Regions from separate parts of the Priestia sp. J2 genome, predicted to be linked through region 3. Evidence: riboswitches for the same ligand, from Rfam matches in the RefSeq annotation. Region 3 holds a riboswitch; each other region holds the start of a gene.
The links. A riboswitch is a leader RNA that binds a small molecule or an ion and turns the genes downstream of it on or off. The one in region 3 is predicted to bind cyclic di-AMP.
Positions count from the first base shown of each region.

Region 1: it holds a riboswitch for cyclic di-AMP, as region 3 does, so the genes downstream of both, LJY09_RS19255 (potassium channel family protein) here and LJY09_RS19945 (dicarboxylate/amino acid:cation symporter) in region 3, are expected to answer to the same signal.
Region 2: it holds a riboswitch for cyclic di-AMP, as region 3 does, so the genes downstream of both, LJY09_RS02305 (glutamate/proton symporter GltT) here and LJY09_RS19945 (dicarboxylate/amino acid:cation symporter) in region 3, are expected to answer to the same signal.

Region 1 is NZ_CP086208.1:3,708,851-3,712,132, reverse strand. Features, by position in the region: gene LJY09_RS19265 (Lrp/AsnC family transcriptional regulator) at 210-665, opposite strand; gene LJY09_RS19260 (carboxymuconolactone decarboxylase family protein) at 786-1,244, shown strand; cyclic di-AMP (ydaO/yuaA leader) riboswitch at 1,360-1,504, shown strand; gene LJY09_RS19255 (potassium channel family protein) at 1,629-2,288, shown strand; gene LJY09_RS19250 (TrkH family potassium uptake protein) at 2,292-3,282, shown strand, end outside.
Region 2 is NZ_CP086208.1:425,595-428,876, forward strand. Features, by position in the region: gene LJY09_RS02300 (undecaprenyl-diphosphate phosphatase) at 14-838, shown strand; cyclic di-AMP (ydaO/yuaA leader) riboswitch at 1,112-1,251, shown strand; gene LJY09_RS02305 (glutamate/proton symporter GltT) at 1,358-2,617, shown strand; gene ytvI (sporulation integral membrane protein YtvI) at 2,831-3,282, shown strand, end outside.
Region 3 is NZ_CP086208.1:3,840,399-3,843,680, forward strand. Features, by position in the region: gene LJY09_RS19945 (dicarboxylate/amino acid:cation symporter) at 67-1,302, opposite strand; cyclic di-AMP (ydaO/yuaA leader) riboswitch at 1,483-1,637, opposite strand; gene LJY09_RS19950 (NAD(P)/FAD-dependent oxidoreductase) at 2,240-3,282, opposite strand, start outside.

The sequences.
Region 1 (3,282 bases), 130 kb from region 3:
TTTTAAGTAGACAGAAATGTCGGTACCTGATAGAATGAAGTTGTAAAACTTTCATTATTCGGAAAATTTATACCCTCCAGCTTTGGAGGGTTATTTTTTATGCTTTTGGACGAATAAAAGAGGCTAGGACAGAAGTAGTTTAGTGGAAAGAAGATCCGAACGATGAATCGTTCGGATCTTTTCGTTAGTACGGTGAACGTATGTTTCAATCACTTTTCATCTTTTAAATGACTCAATAATGCAGAAGACATCTCCACGTGAGAAAGGGCGATGTGTGAAATCGTTTTGGCATAAGGTGTAATTTCGTTAATAAATTGCTCGAGTACGTGCAGGTGAGGAAGCTGAAGCTTTGTAATGAAGCAAGCCTGTCCGGCGATGCGTTCACAGAATAAAGCATAGGGATACTGAGAAATAAATCTTTTAAAACGCTCGTGCTCTCCGTTTTTCATGGTTACTTCAATAAAACACGAGACGGGCAACTGCAGCTTTTCATAATCAATATCGATTGTATATCCTTTTATAATACCAAAGCTCTCTAGCTGTCTTACTCGCTCTGCCACTGAAGGAGGAGACAGGTTAATTTGTTTTCCTAGCTCTCTTAAGGAAAGACGGCTGTTTTGCTGCAGTGCCTGCAAAATCGATAAATCAATTTCATCAATTTTCAATTGAAAACCTTCTTTCATATTAATGTTTCATTTGATTAGTAATAGCAGATAATATGTTTTATTTGTTATCTGAAATCTCCATTTTTCTTACTATAATAATTAAAAAGGAGTGAGTAAAAAATGGCAAGAGTTTTGTTAACAAACGAAGAGGGAACAAATTTTGAAAAAGCACTGAATTTAATTCCAGATGTAAAAAGGTTGTATGATGAGCTATACGACAAGCTTTGGAACAGTGATATAGTAAAAAGAGAGACTAAGGAAAAAATCAGGCTTTATCTAGCAGGTGTTAACGGCTGTGAGACGTGTATGAGCATGTCATATGTAGGCGATAAGACGCTTAATCAAAAAGTGTTAAGAGAAAAAGAGCTGGAAGAAAAAGATCGACTGCTGTTTCGATTTATAGATGTATACCGAGTGCGTCCAAGGGATTTGACGGATGCTGATATGGATCAATTAAAGAAATTTTACAGTGATACGCAGCTATTAGAGCTTTTGGCTGTTATTAATTTGTTTGATCAATTTCACAAACTGATTGTCAGTTTAGATTTATATGATTTTTGCAGTTTGCAGCGCAAGTGATGTCTTCCCTAAAAATATCTTGACAGACAAAATCCACAGGAGTAAGATAGCTTTCGTGAAGTGAAACGTATCATGAATCGAATCGATTATTCTAAAAAATAGATCATAGACATTTGAATAAAAATCGCTTAATCCATTACGGAGCGGAGGACCCATTATTTACGCACATATTGTGCTCCGGGGTGAATCCTTAAAAAGGTAGGGTTACTCTTAAAACCCGAACCCGACAGCTAACTTCGCAAGCGTTTTGAGGGGGAAGAGTGTGAAAAAACACAGGAGCCTTCCTGTGTTTTTTTGCGCTTTTTTTAAGAAAAACATGTAATTTTTTAGAAAAAGTATAAGCTAAGAGAACACACAGCAGTTGAAGAAAGGAATAAATACATTATGAAAAAACAGTTTGCTGTATTGGGATTAGGTCGTTTTGGAGGCAGTTTGGTTGAAGAGTTTGCTAATTTGGATGTGGATGTGCTCGCTATTGACCGCAATCAGGAGGTAGTAAAGAAATATAGCAACTCAGCTACATATGTCGTGCAAGCGAACGCAATTGATGAAGCTAGCTTAAAAGGGCTAGGCATTCGTAACGTTGATCATGCTCTTATTTCGTTTGGAGACGATATCGAAGCAAGCGTGCTTGCAACGATGCTTTTAAAAGATATGGGCGTTAAGCAAGTATGGGTAAAAGCGGTGAATATGTATCATCAAAAAGTGCTGGAGAAAATAGGAGCGGACAAAGTCATTCATCCTGAGCGCGATATTGCGAAGCGGATTGCTCATCACGTGGTGTCAGAAAAAATTATTGACTATATTGAACTGTCTAAAGACTATAGTATTGTTGAAATTGTCGCTTCTAAGAAACTTCATAATAAAACGCTGTTTGATTTAAATATTCGTGCAAAGTACGGCTGTAATATTATCGGTTTTCAGCGAAAAGACGGGGAAATGGTGATTTCGCCTACGGCGCATGAAACAATTGAACAAGGAGATATGCTTATTGTTATCGGACATAATCGCGATTTAAACCGTTTTGAAGAAGAAGGAGTTTAACTTATGAAAAAAAAAATTGTTAGGCTTACGCCGCCGCAGCTGCTTGTCTCCATTTTTGGCGGAGGAATTATTATTGGTGCTCTTTTATTAATGATGCCTTTTTCTACTACTGAGCCAATCCGGTGGGTAGACGCCCTTTTTACATCTACTTCCGCTATGACAGTGACCGGCTTAGCCGTCGTAGATACAGGTACGCGTTTTACCGTCATCGGTCAAACGATTATTATGCTGTTAATTCAAATAGGCGGTCTTGGCATTATGTCATTTGCCGTGCTGATTTTTATGATGCTAGGTAAAAAAATTGGATTTAAAGAGCGTATGCTCGTTCAGCAGGCATTAAATCAAACGAGCGTCGGCGGAGTTGTCCTGCTAGTTAAAAGGCTGTTTATCTTTTCATTTTTAATTGAGTTTGTTGCACTTATCTTTTTAGCGATACGCTGGGTTCCGGAATTCGGATGGTCTAAGGGGCTATTCTTTAGCTTGTTTCATTCAATTTCAGCTTTTAATAACGCAGGGTTCGGACTATTATCTGACAGCTTAGTTCAGTATGTAGGAGATCCCGTTATTAACATAACGATTTCCTTTTTGTTTATTATTGGTGGGTTAGGATTTACCGTTCTTGCTGATATGTGGGTAAAAAAATCGTATAAAAAACTAACGCTGCATTCAAAAATTATGATTATCAGCACGTTTGCCATTAACGTGATTGCCATGCTTTTTATTTTTTTCTTAGAGTACGGCAATTCACATACACTTGGAAGTTTGTCATTAGGAGACAAAGTGTGGGCGTCTTATTTTCAAGCGGTAACAACACGCACAGCAGGTTTTAATAGTATCGATATAGGAAGTCTACATGATTCCACCATATTTTTAATGGTTATGTTAATGTTCATAGGTGCAGGGAGTGCGTCAACAGGAGGAGGTATTAAACTAACAACGTTTGTGGTGATTGTCTTTTCTGTATGGGCATTTTTACGAAGCAGGGAAGATATTG
Region 2 (3,282 bases), 1.7 Mb from region 3:
GGTACATAGCTTTATGTGGGAAATTATTGTAGCAATCATTTTAGGGATTGTAGAAGGTTTAACAGAGTTTGCTCCCGTTTCGTCAACTGGGCATATGATTATTGTGGATGACCTGTGGTTAAATTCAAAAGAATTATTTTCATCTCCAGTAGCTAATACATTTAAGATTGTTATTCAGCTAGGGTCGATCTTAGCAGTAGTTGTTATTTTTAAAGATCGTTTTATTAATTTATTAGGATTGGGAAAAAAACCAGCTGCTGCAATTGGACCGACAAATCGCTTAAATTTAATGCAGGTAATTGTTGGTTTGTTACCCGCAGGAGTGTTAGGACTTTTGTTTGATGATTACATTGATGAACATTTGTTTTCTTTAAATACGGTGCTAATTGGCTTAGTGGTCGGAGCTGTATTAATGATTCTAGCAGATTTGTTTGGACCTAAACGTCCGCGTGTAGAGACGGTGGACCAAATGTCTTATGGACAAGCACTAGGTATAGGACTGTTTCAATGTATTGCTCTTTGGCCAGGTTTTTCTCGTTCAGGCTCAACGATTTCAGGAGGGGTTCTTCTTGGAATGAGCCATAAGGCAGCCGCAGATTTTACATTTATTATGGCAGTGCCAATTATGGCAGGAGCAAGTGGACTTTCATTGGTTAAAAACTGGCAGTATTTCACATCAGATGCACTACCGTTTTTTATTGCTGGTTTTATCAGCGCCTTTATTTTTGCGCTTATATCGATTCGCTTTTTCTTAAAATTAATCAACCGCATTAAATTAGTTCCGTTTGCCATTTATCGAATTATTTTAGCGGCTATTCTATATTTTGTATTTTTATAAAATAAATAAGCGTATTTTATAGCCATTTAAACTTCTGATAAAGACTTAAAAAGCAAGAAAAAGCTATTGCAACATTGCAATAGCTTTTTTGCATAAATATATATTATTGTCTTTTGAAAGCGTTTTATAAACATGGGTATTGACAAAACGTGTCGAAAAATAGTAAATTAATATTTGTGCAGTATAAAGTTAAGTAAAAGTAAGACTTCTGTTTAGTTTTATTGACTGTAAAAAACGTATGACAACGTATAGATCGTTTTAATTTTATAAAAATTGAATAATAAGCTTAATCGTATAGAGCGGGGGAATCATTATCGGCAGTAAAGCTGCCTTGGGGTGAATCCTTACAAAAGGTAGGAAACTCTCAATTCCGAATCCGACAGTTAACCTCGTTTGCTTTATTGAGAGAAAGAGCCCAAAATAGCGTAAGTAAAAGGCTGTTCTTTCTTAAGAATAGTCTTTTTTTGTTTTTTCAGAAAAGTATATACAAATGTCATACATCTTTGGGGAGGTACATCTATGAAAAAAATTCGTTTTGGTTTGGCTACGCAGATTTTTACCGGTTTAATCCTCGGTGTTCTTGTAGGAGTAATTTGGTTTAACGATCCGCGTGTAGTAACATACCTGCAGCCGCTGGGAGACTTGTTCTTAAGATTGATTAAGATGATTGTTATTCCAATTGTTATCTCAAGTTTAGTCGTTGGAGTTGCAGGAGCAGGTAGCGGTAAACAGGTCGGAAAGCTTGGCGTTAAAACCATTCTCTATTTTGAAATTATTACAACTTTCGCAATTGTAATCGGTGTATTGATTGCTAATATTTTTCATCCTGGACAAGGTGTAGACATTCATTCAGCACAGAAGAGTGATATTTCACAATACGTTGAAACATCCGAACAGCAAGAAGGAAAGTCAGTGGCTGAAACGTTCTTACACATTGTTCCGACAAACTTTTTCCAGTCAATTGTTGAAGGGGACATGCTAGCAATTATCTTCTTTACAGTATTGTTCGCACTTGGAGTAGCGGCAATTGGAGAAAGAGGAAAGCCTGTTGTTCAATTCTTTGACGGCGTTTCTCACGCAATGTTTCACGTGGTAAACCTAGTAATGAAAGTGGCTCCGATTGGAGTATTTGCTTTAATTGGTGTAACAGTTTCGAAATTCGGTTTAGAGTCACTTCTTTCATTAGGAAAGCTTGTTATCTTAGTTTACTTAGCGTTAATTTTCTTCCTACTTGTTGTATTAGGAGGAATTGCGAAATGGGCAGGAATTAACATTTTCCACTTATTCCGCTATATGAAAGATGAACTGTTGTTAGCATACAGTACATCTAGTTCTGAGACAGTTCTTCCGCGAATTATGGAAAAACTTGAAAAGATGGGCTGTCCAAAAGCTATCGTATCGTTCGTTGTACCAATTGGTTATACATTTAACCTAGATGGTTCTGTTCTCTATCAAGCGATTGCAGCGTTATTCTTAGCGCAGGTGTATGGTATTGATTTAACAATCGTTCAACAGCTGACGCTCATTCTGGTATTGATGGTTACATCTAAAGGAATGGCTGCGGTGCCAGGAACATCATTTGTTGTATTACTGGCTACTCTTGGAACAATCGGCGTTCCGGCAGAAGGATTAGCCTTCATTGCGGGAGTAGACAGAATCATGGATATGGCACGTACGGTTGTTAACTTAGTAGGAAACACACTAGCAGCAATTGTGATGTCTAAATCTGAAGGCAAATTTGACCCTAAAAAAGGTACAGAGGTCATGAGAGCCGGCTAATTTATAAATTAAAAAGCTACTTATTCTATTCAAAAAATTAGAATAAGTAGCTTTTTTCATAATAATTCCTTTATTATTATGGAAATTGACCCTATAATATGTAACATCAGGTATAAATATATCCAAATTTTATTCTTACATAAAAGCAGTCACTGGTTCCTTTCTTTATCAATAAATATAGAGATAGCTTAGCTAGTTGGGGGATAGTAGAGTATGTGGAAAAAGCGAATATGGGTCATTGCCTCGATAGTAATCGTATGTTTGTTAATCCCTTACAGTTTACCGATTGTGTTTGCTTTATTAACAGCATTAGCGCTTGAGGGTATTGTTCAAAAATTGCATCAATCTTTTAAAATGAAGAGAGTCTACGCAGTGCTTATGACCTTCATTTTATATGTTGTTTCGCTCATACTTATTGGATTTTTTATTGTTCGGACAATCGTTACGCAAGTGGTAGCTCTTTCAAAGATAGCGCCTTCATTTGTAAAAGAAATCTATGAAACCGCGATTTATCCAACTATTATCAAGTGGAAATACTATTCAAACGCTCTTCCTACAGAAGTGATTTCTTCTATCGAGCGCACGCTTGAAAAAACCGTAAATTCATTAGATTCTCTATTAAAAAGTACCGTGGAAATCATCATTAGCTTTGCTGCTACTGTTCC
Region 3 (3,282 bases):
TGCTGAAAAGAAGAGTTTCTTGCCAATAAAAAAAGCCCTAGCATATAGCTAGAGCTTTTACATTTATTAAGCCGATTGCGTTACAGATTTATCGATACGCTTTGCTTCTGACTCAGCCACAATAACGGCACACGCAGCGTCTCCCGTAATATTTACAGATGTACGAAGCATATCAAGCAAGCGATCAATCCCGATAATCAATCCGATACCTGCTACAGGCAGGCCAACCGAACTCAATACCATCGCTAGCATAATGAGACCAACTCCCGGCACGCCTGCTGTACCAATACTAGCAAGCACCGCTGTTAATACAACCGTCACAAGAGCACCCAGCGACAGGTCAACGCCGTATACTTGCGCAATAAAAATAGTCGCGACACCTTGCATAATTGCTGTTCCATCCATGTTAATGGTAGCACCTAACGGCTGAACAAAACTGCTGATGGACTCCGGGACACGAAGATTTTTTTGAGCCACATTCATTGAAATCGGAAGCGTTGCACTACTGCTTGATGTACTGAATCCAACTGTCATCGCAGGAGCAAAACCTTTAAAAAATTCAATAGGGTTACGTCTGGCCATAAGAGCGACTGACCCCCCATATGTTACAATCGAATGGATGAACAGTGCGAGCACGACTACAATCATGTAAAGCCCCATCGCTTTAATTGCCTGCCAGCCTTGACTTCCAACCGCTGTTGCAAGAAGCCCAAATGTTCCGTAAGGAGCAAACTTCATCACTAGATTTACAAGGTACATCATCAATTCATTGCCTTGCTCGAGTAAATTATAAAGCCCTTTGGTTTTACTTCCAAGCATCGTAATACCAAAACCGATAAAGATAGAGAAAACGATAAGTTGAAGCATATTCCCTTCAGCCATCGCTTGGATTGGATTGACTGGAATCATATTTAAGAATGTCTCTCCAACCGGCGGTGCTTTTTCAGCTTCAAAAGAAGCGTTTTTTGTATCAAAAGATCCAAATGTTCCTGGTTTAATAACAAACGCTAATAATAAACCAATTACAATAGCAACGGTTGTTGTCACTAGGAAGTACGAAACTGTTTTTGCCCCGATTCTTCCCAGTTTTTTAGGATCTCCTAAACCTGCTACGCCTAACGTGATAGAGAAAAACACAATTGGTACAACAAGCATTTTAATTAAGCTTAAGAAAATTTGCCCAAGCGGCGTAAACAAGTACTTGTCCAGCGGAGCAAAAGCACTTGGAGCAAAAGCATTAATCAACACTCCTACAACAGCACCAGCAATTAGCGCGATAATGATCTTTGTCGATAGCTTCATAGATTTACCTCCCATAAATAAATTATATTAGAATGATTCTAACTACTATACTTATTTTACCATGCATTGAGGGTGATAACACTCAAAATATACAATATATTAAAAATTTTCAGATTAATAGTTTAGGAATATTTTTAGCTATACAAAAAACCATGAGAATATCATGGTTTCATAGACCTGTTATTCCCTCACTGAATGCTTACGGAGTTAGCTGTCGGATTCGGGTACGTGAGTTACCCTACTTGATTCATTCAAGATTCACCCCAAGTACATTACGCACAAATATGGGTCCTCCGTTCTCTTATAAAACAAAAGAGATTAAGCAAATAATTTTCTTTAATATTTTTGCATGATAATAATTGTTACTTTAATTAAAATTCATTTTATGTATTCCTGTCAAGTTTTTATTCAAAAATAATGCATGATTTTATCGTAAAAAGTTGAGAATTGTTATATTTCAAAATATTTACATCATATTTCAATAAACCAAAAACACCTATTTAACAAGACTTACAATCTAATGAATAAAAAATTAATTCAAAAAATAGTTTATAAAGTGAACTTTCTTCTCATTAATATCATTCATAAATATGTATAATTATTCTAATATCCATGTACTTTACTGCTTCCATAAATATTTTACTTATCAAAAAAAATAACTCTTTCCAACTGTTGATTTTATCCTTGTACTGCTTGATATACACTCCCTAAAATTTCACTGACTTTATTGATGCGAAGAAATCGACATTATCAATTCCCCTTATTCTACTTAATTCTGCTCAAGATAGAAGTATAGATTTCCTACTATCTTTTAAAAAGGAGCGGGTAATTATCATATAAAACTATCGGAGTTGGAGCGGTACAAGTTCTTTACTTTTTACTTATTCCCTCTCGTTATTTAACCCATAAAAAAAAGAGGCCGTGACGGCCTCTTTTTTTATACAGTAACAGGTTCAGAACTTGCTTTACGATTCTTTAATTTTTCAACAATGTCACGCGCTACCCACACACCACACGCACTTGCCTGCGCGAGTCCTCGCGTAATACCAGCTCCGTCTCCTCCCACGTATAAACCGGAAATTTCAGTTTCAAACTTATCGTTTAACTTCGGACGGGCGGAGTAAAATTTCGCTTCCACACCGTAAAACAGCGTATGTTCAGATGCTAACCCAGGCGTTACATGATCCAGTGCTTCTGTCATTTCAATTAAGCTTTTCATTGTATTGTATGGAAGCACTAAACCCAAATCACCAGGGACAGCTTCTTTTAACGTTGGTTCTAAAAAGCCTTCTTTAATTCGATTCGCTGTTGAACGGCGCCCCTTTAAAATATCTCCATACTTTTGAACAACTAAGCCTCCGTTTGACAGCATATTAGCTAATCTTGATACTTCGTGCGCATATTCGTTCGGCTGATCAAATGGATCCGAAAATTTATGAGAAACAAGCAGCGCAAAGTTCGTATTTTGACTTCCAAGCTTCGGATCTTTGTATGCGTGTCCATTTGCTAACATAATCCCTGAATGATTCTCTACTACCACATGCCCTGAAGGATTGCTGCAGAACGTTCTGACTCTTGTACCTACAGACGTATTGTAAATAAATTTCCCTTCGTACAAGTGCTTGTTGATTTCTTCCATAACAACGTTAGATGTTTCTACTCGAACACCGATGTCTACTTGATTGTTAATCATTTTCAAACGGCGTTTTTTTAGTAAGTCGCTCATCCACTTCGAGCCGTCTCGACCTGGTGAAACCACGACTTTATCAGCCGTAATTCTGTCACCATTCTTCAATTCAATACCGCGTACGATATGCTGACCATCTTCTTTTTCTGTTATTAAATCGGCTACTTCCGTTTTATACTGCATATCAATTTTTTCTTTTAAGTATTCATAAATGCTTTTTAAAATTTCTAAATTTTGCTCTGTTCCTAAATGACGCACTTGGGCACGCAATAGCTTTAATCCTGCTGCGTATC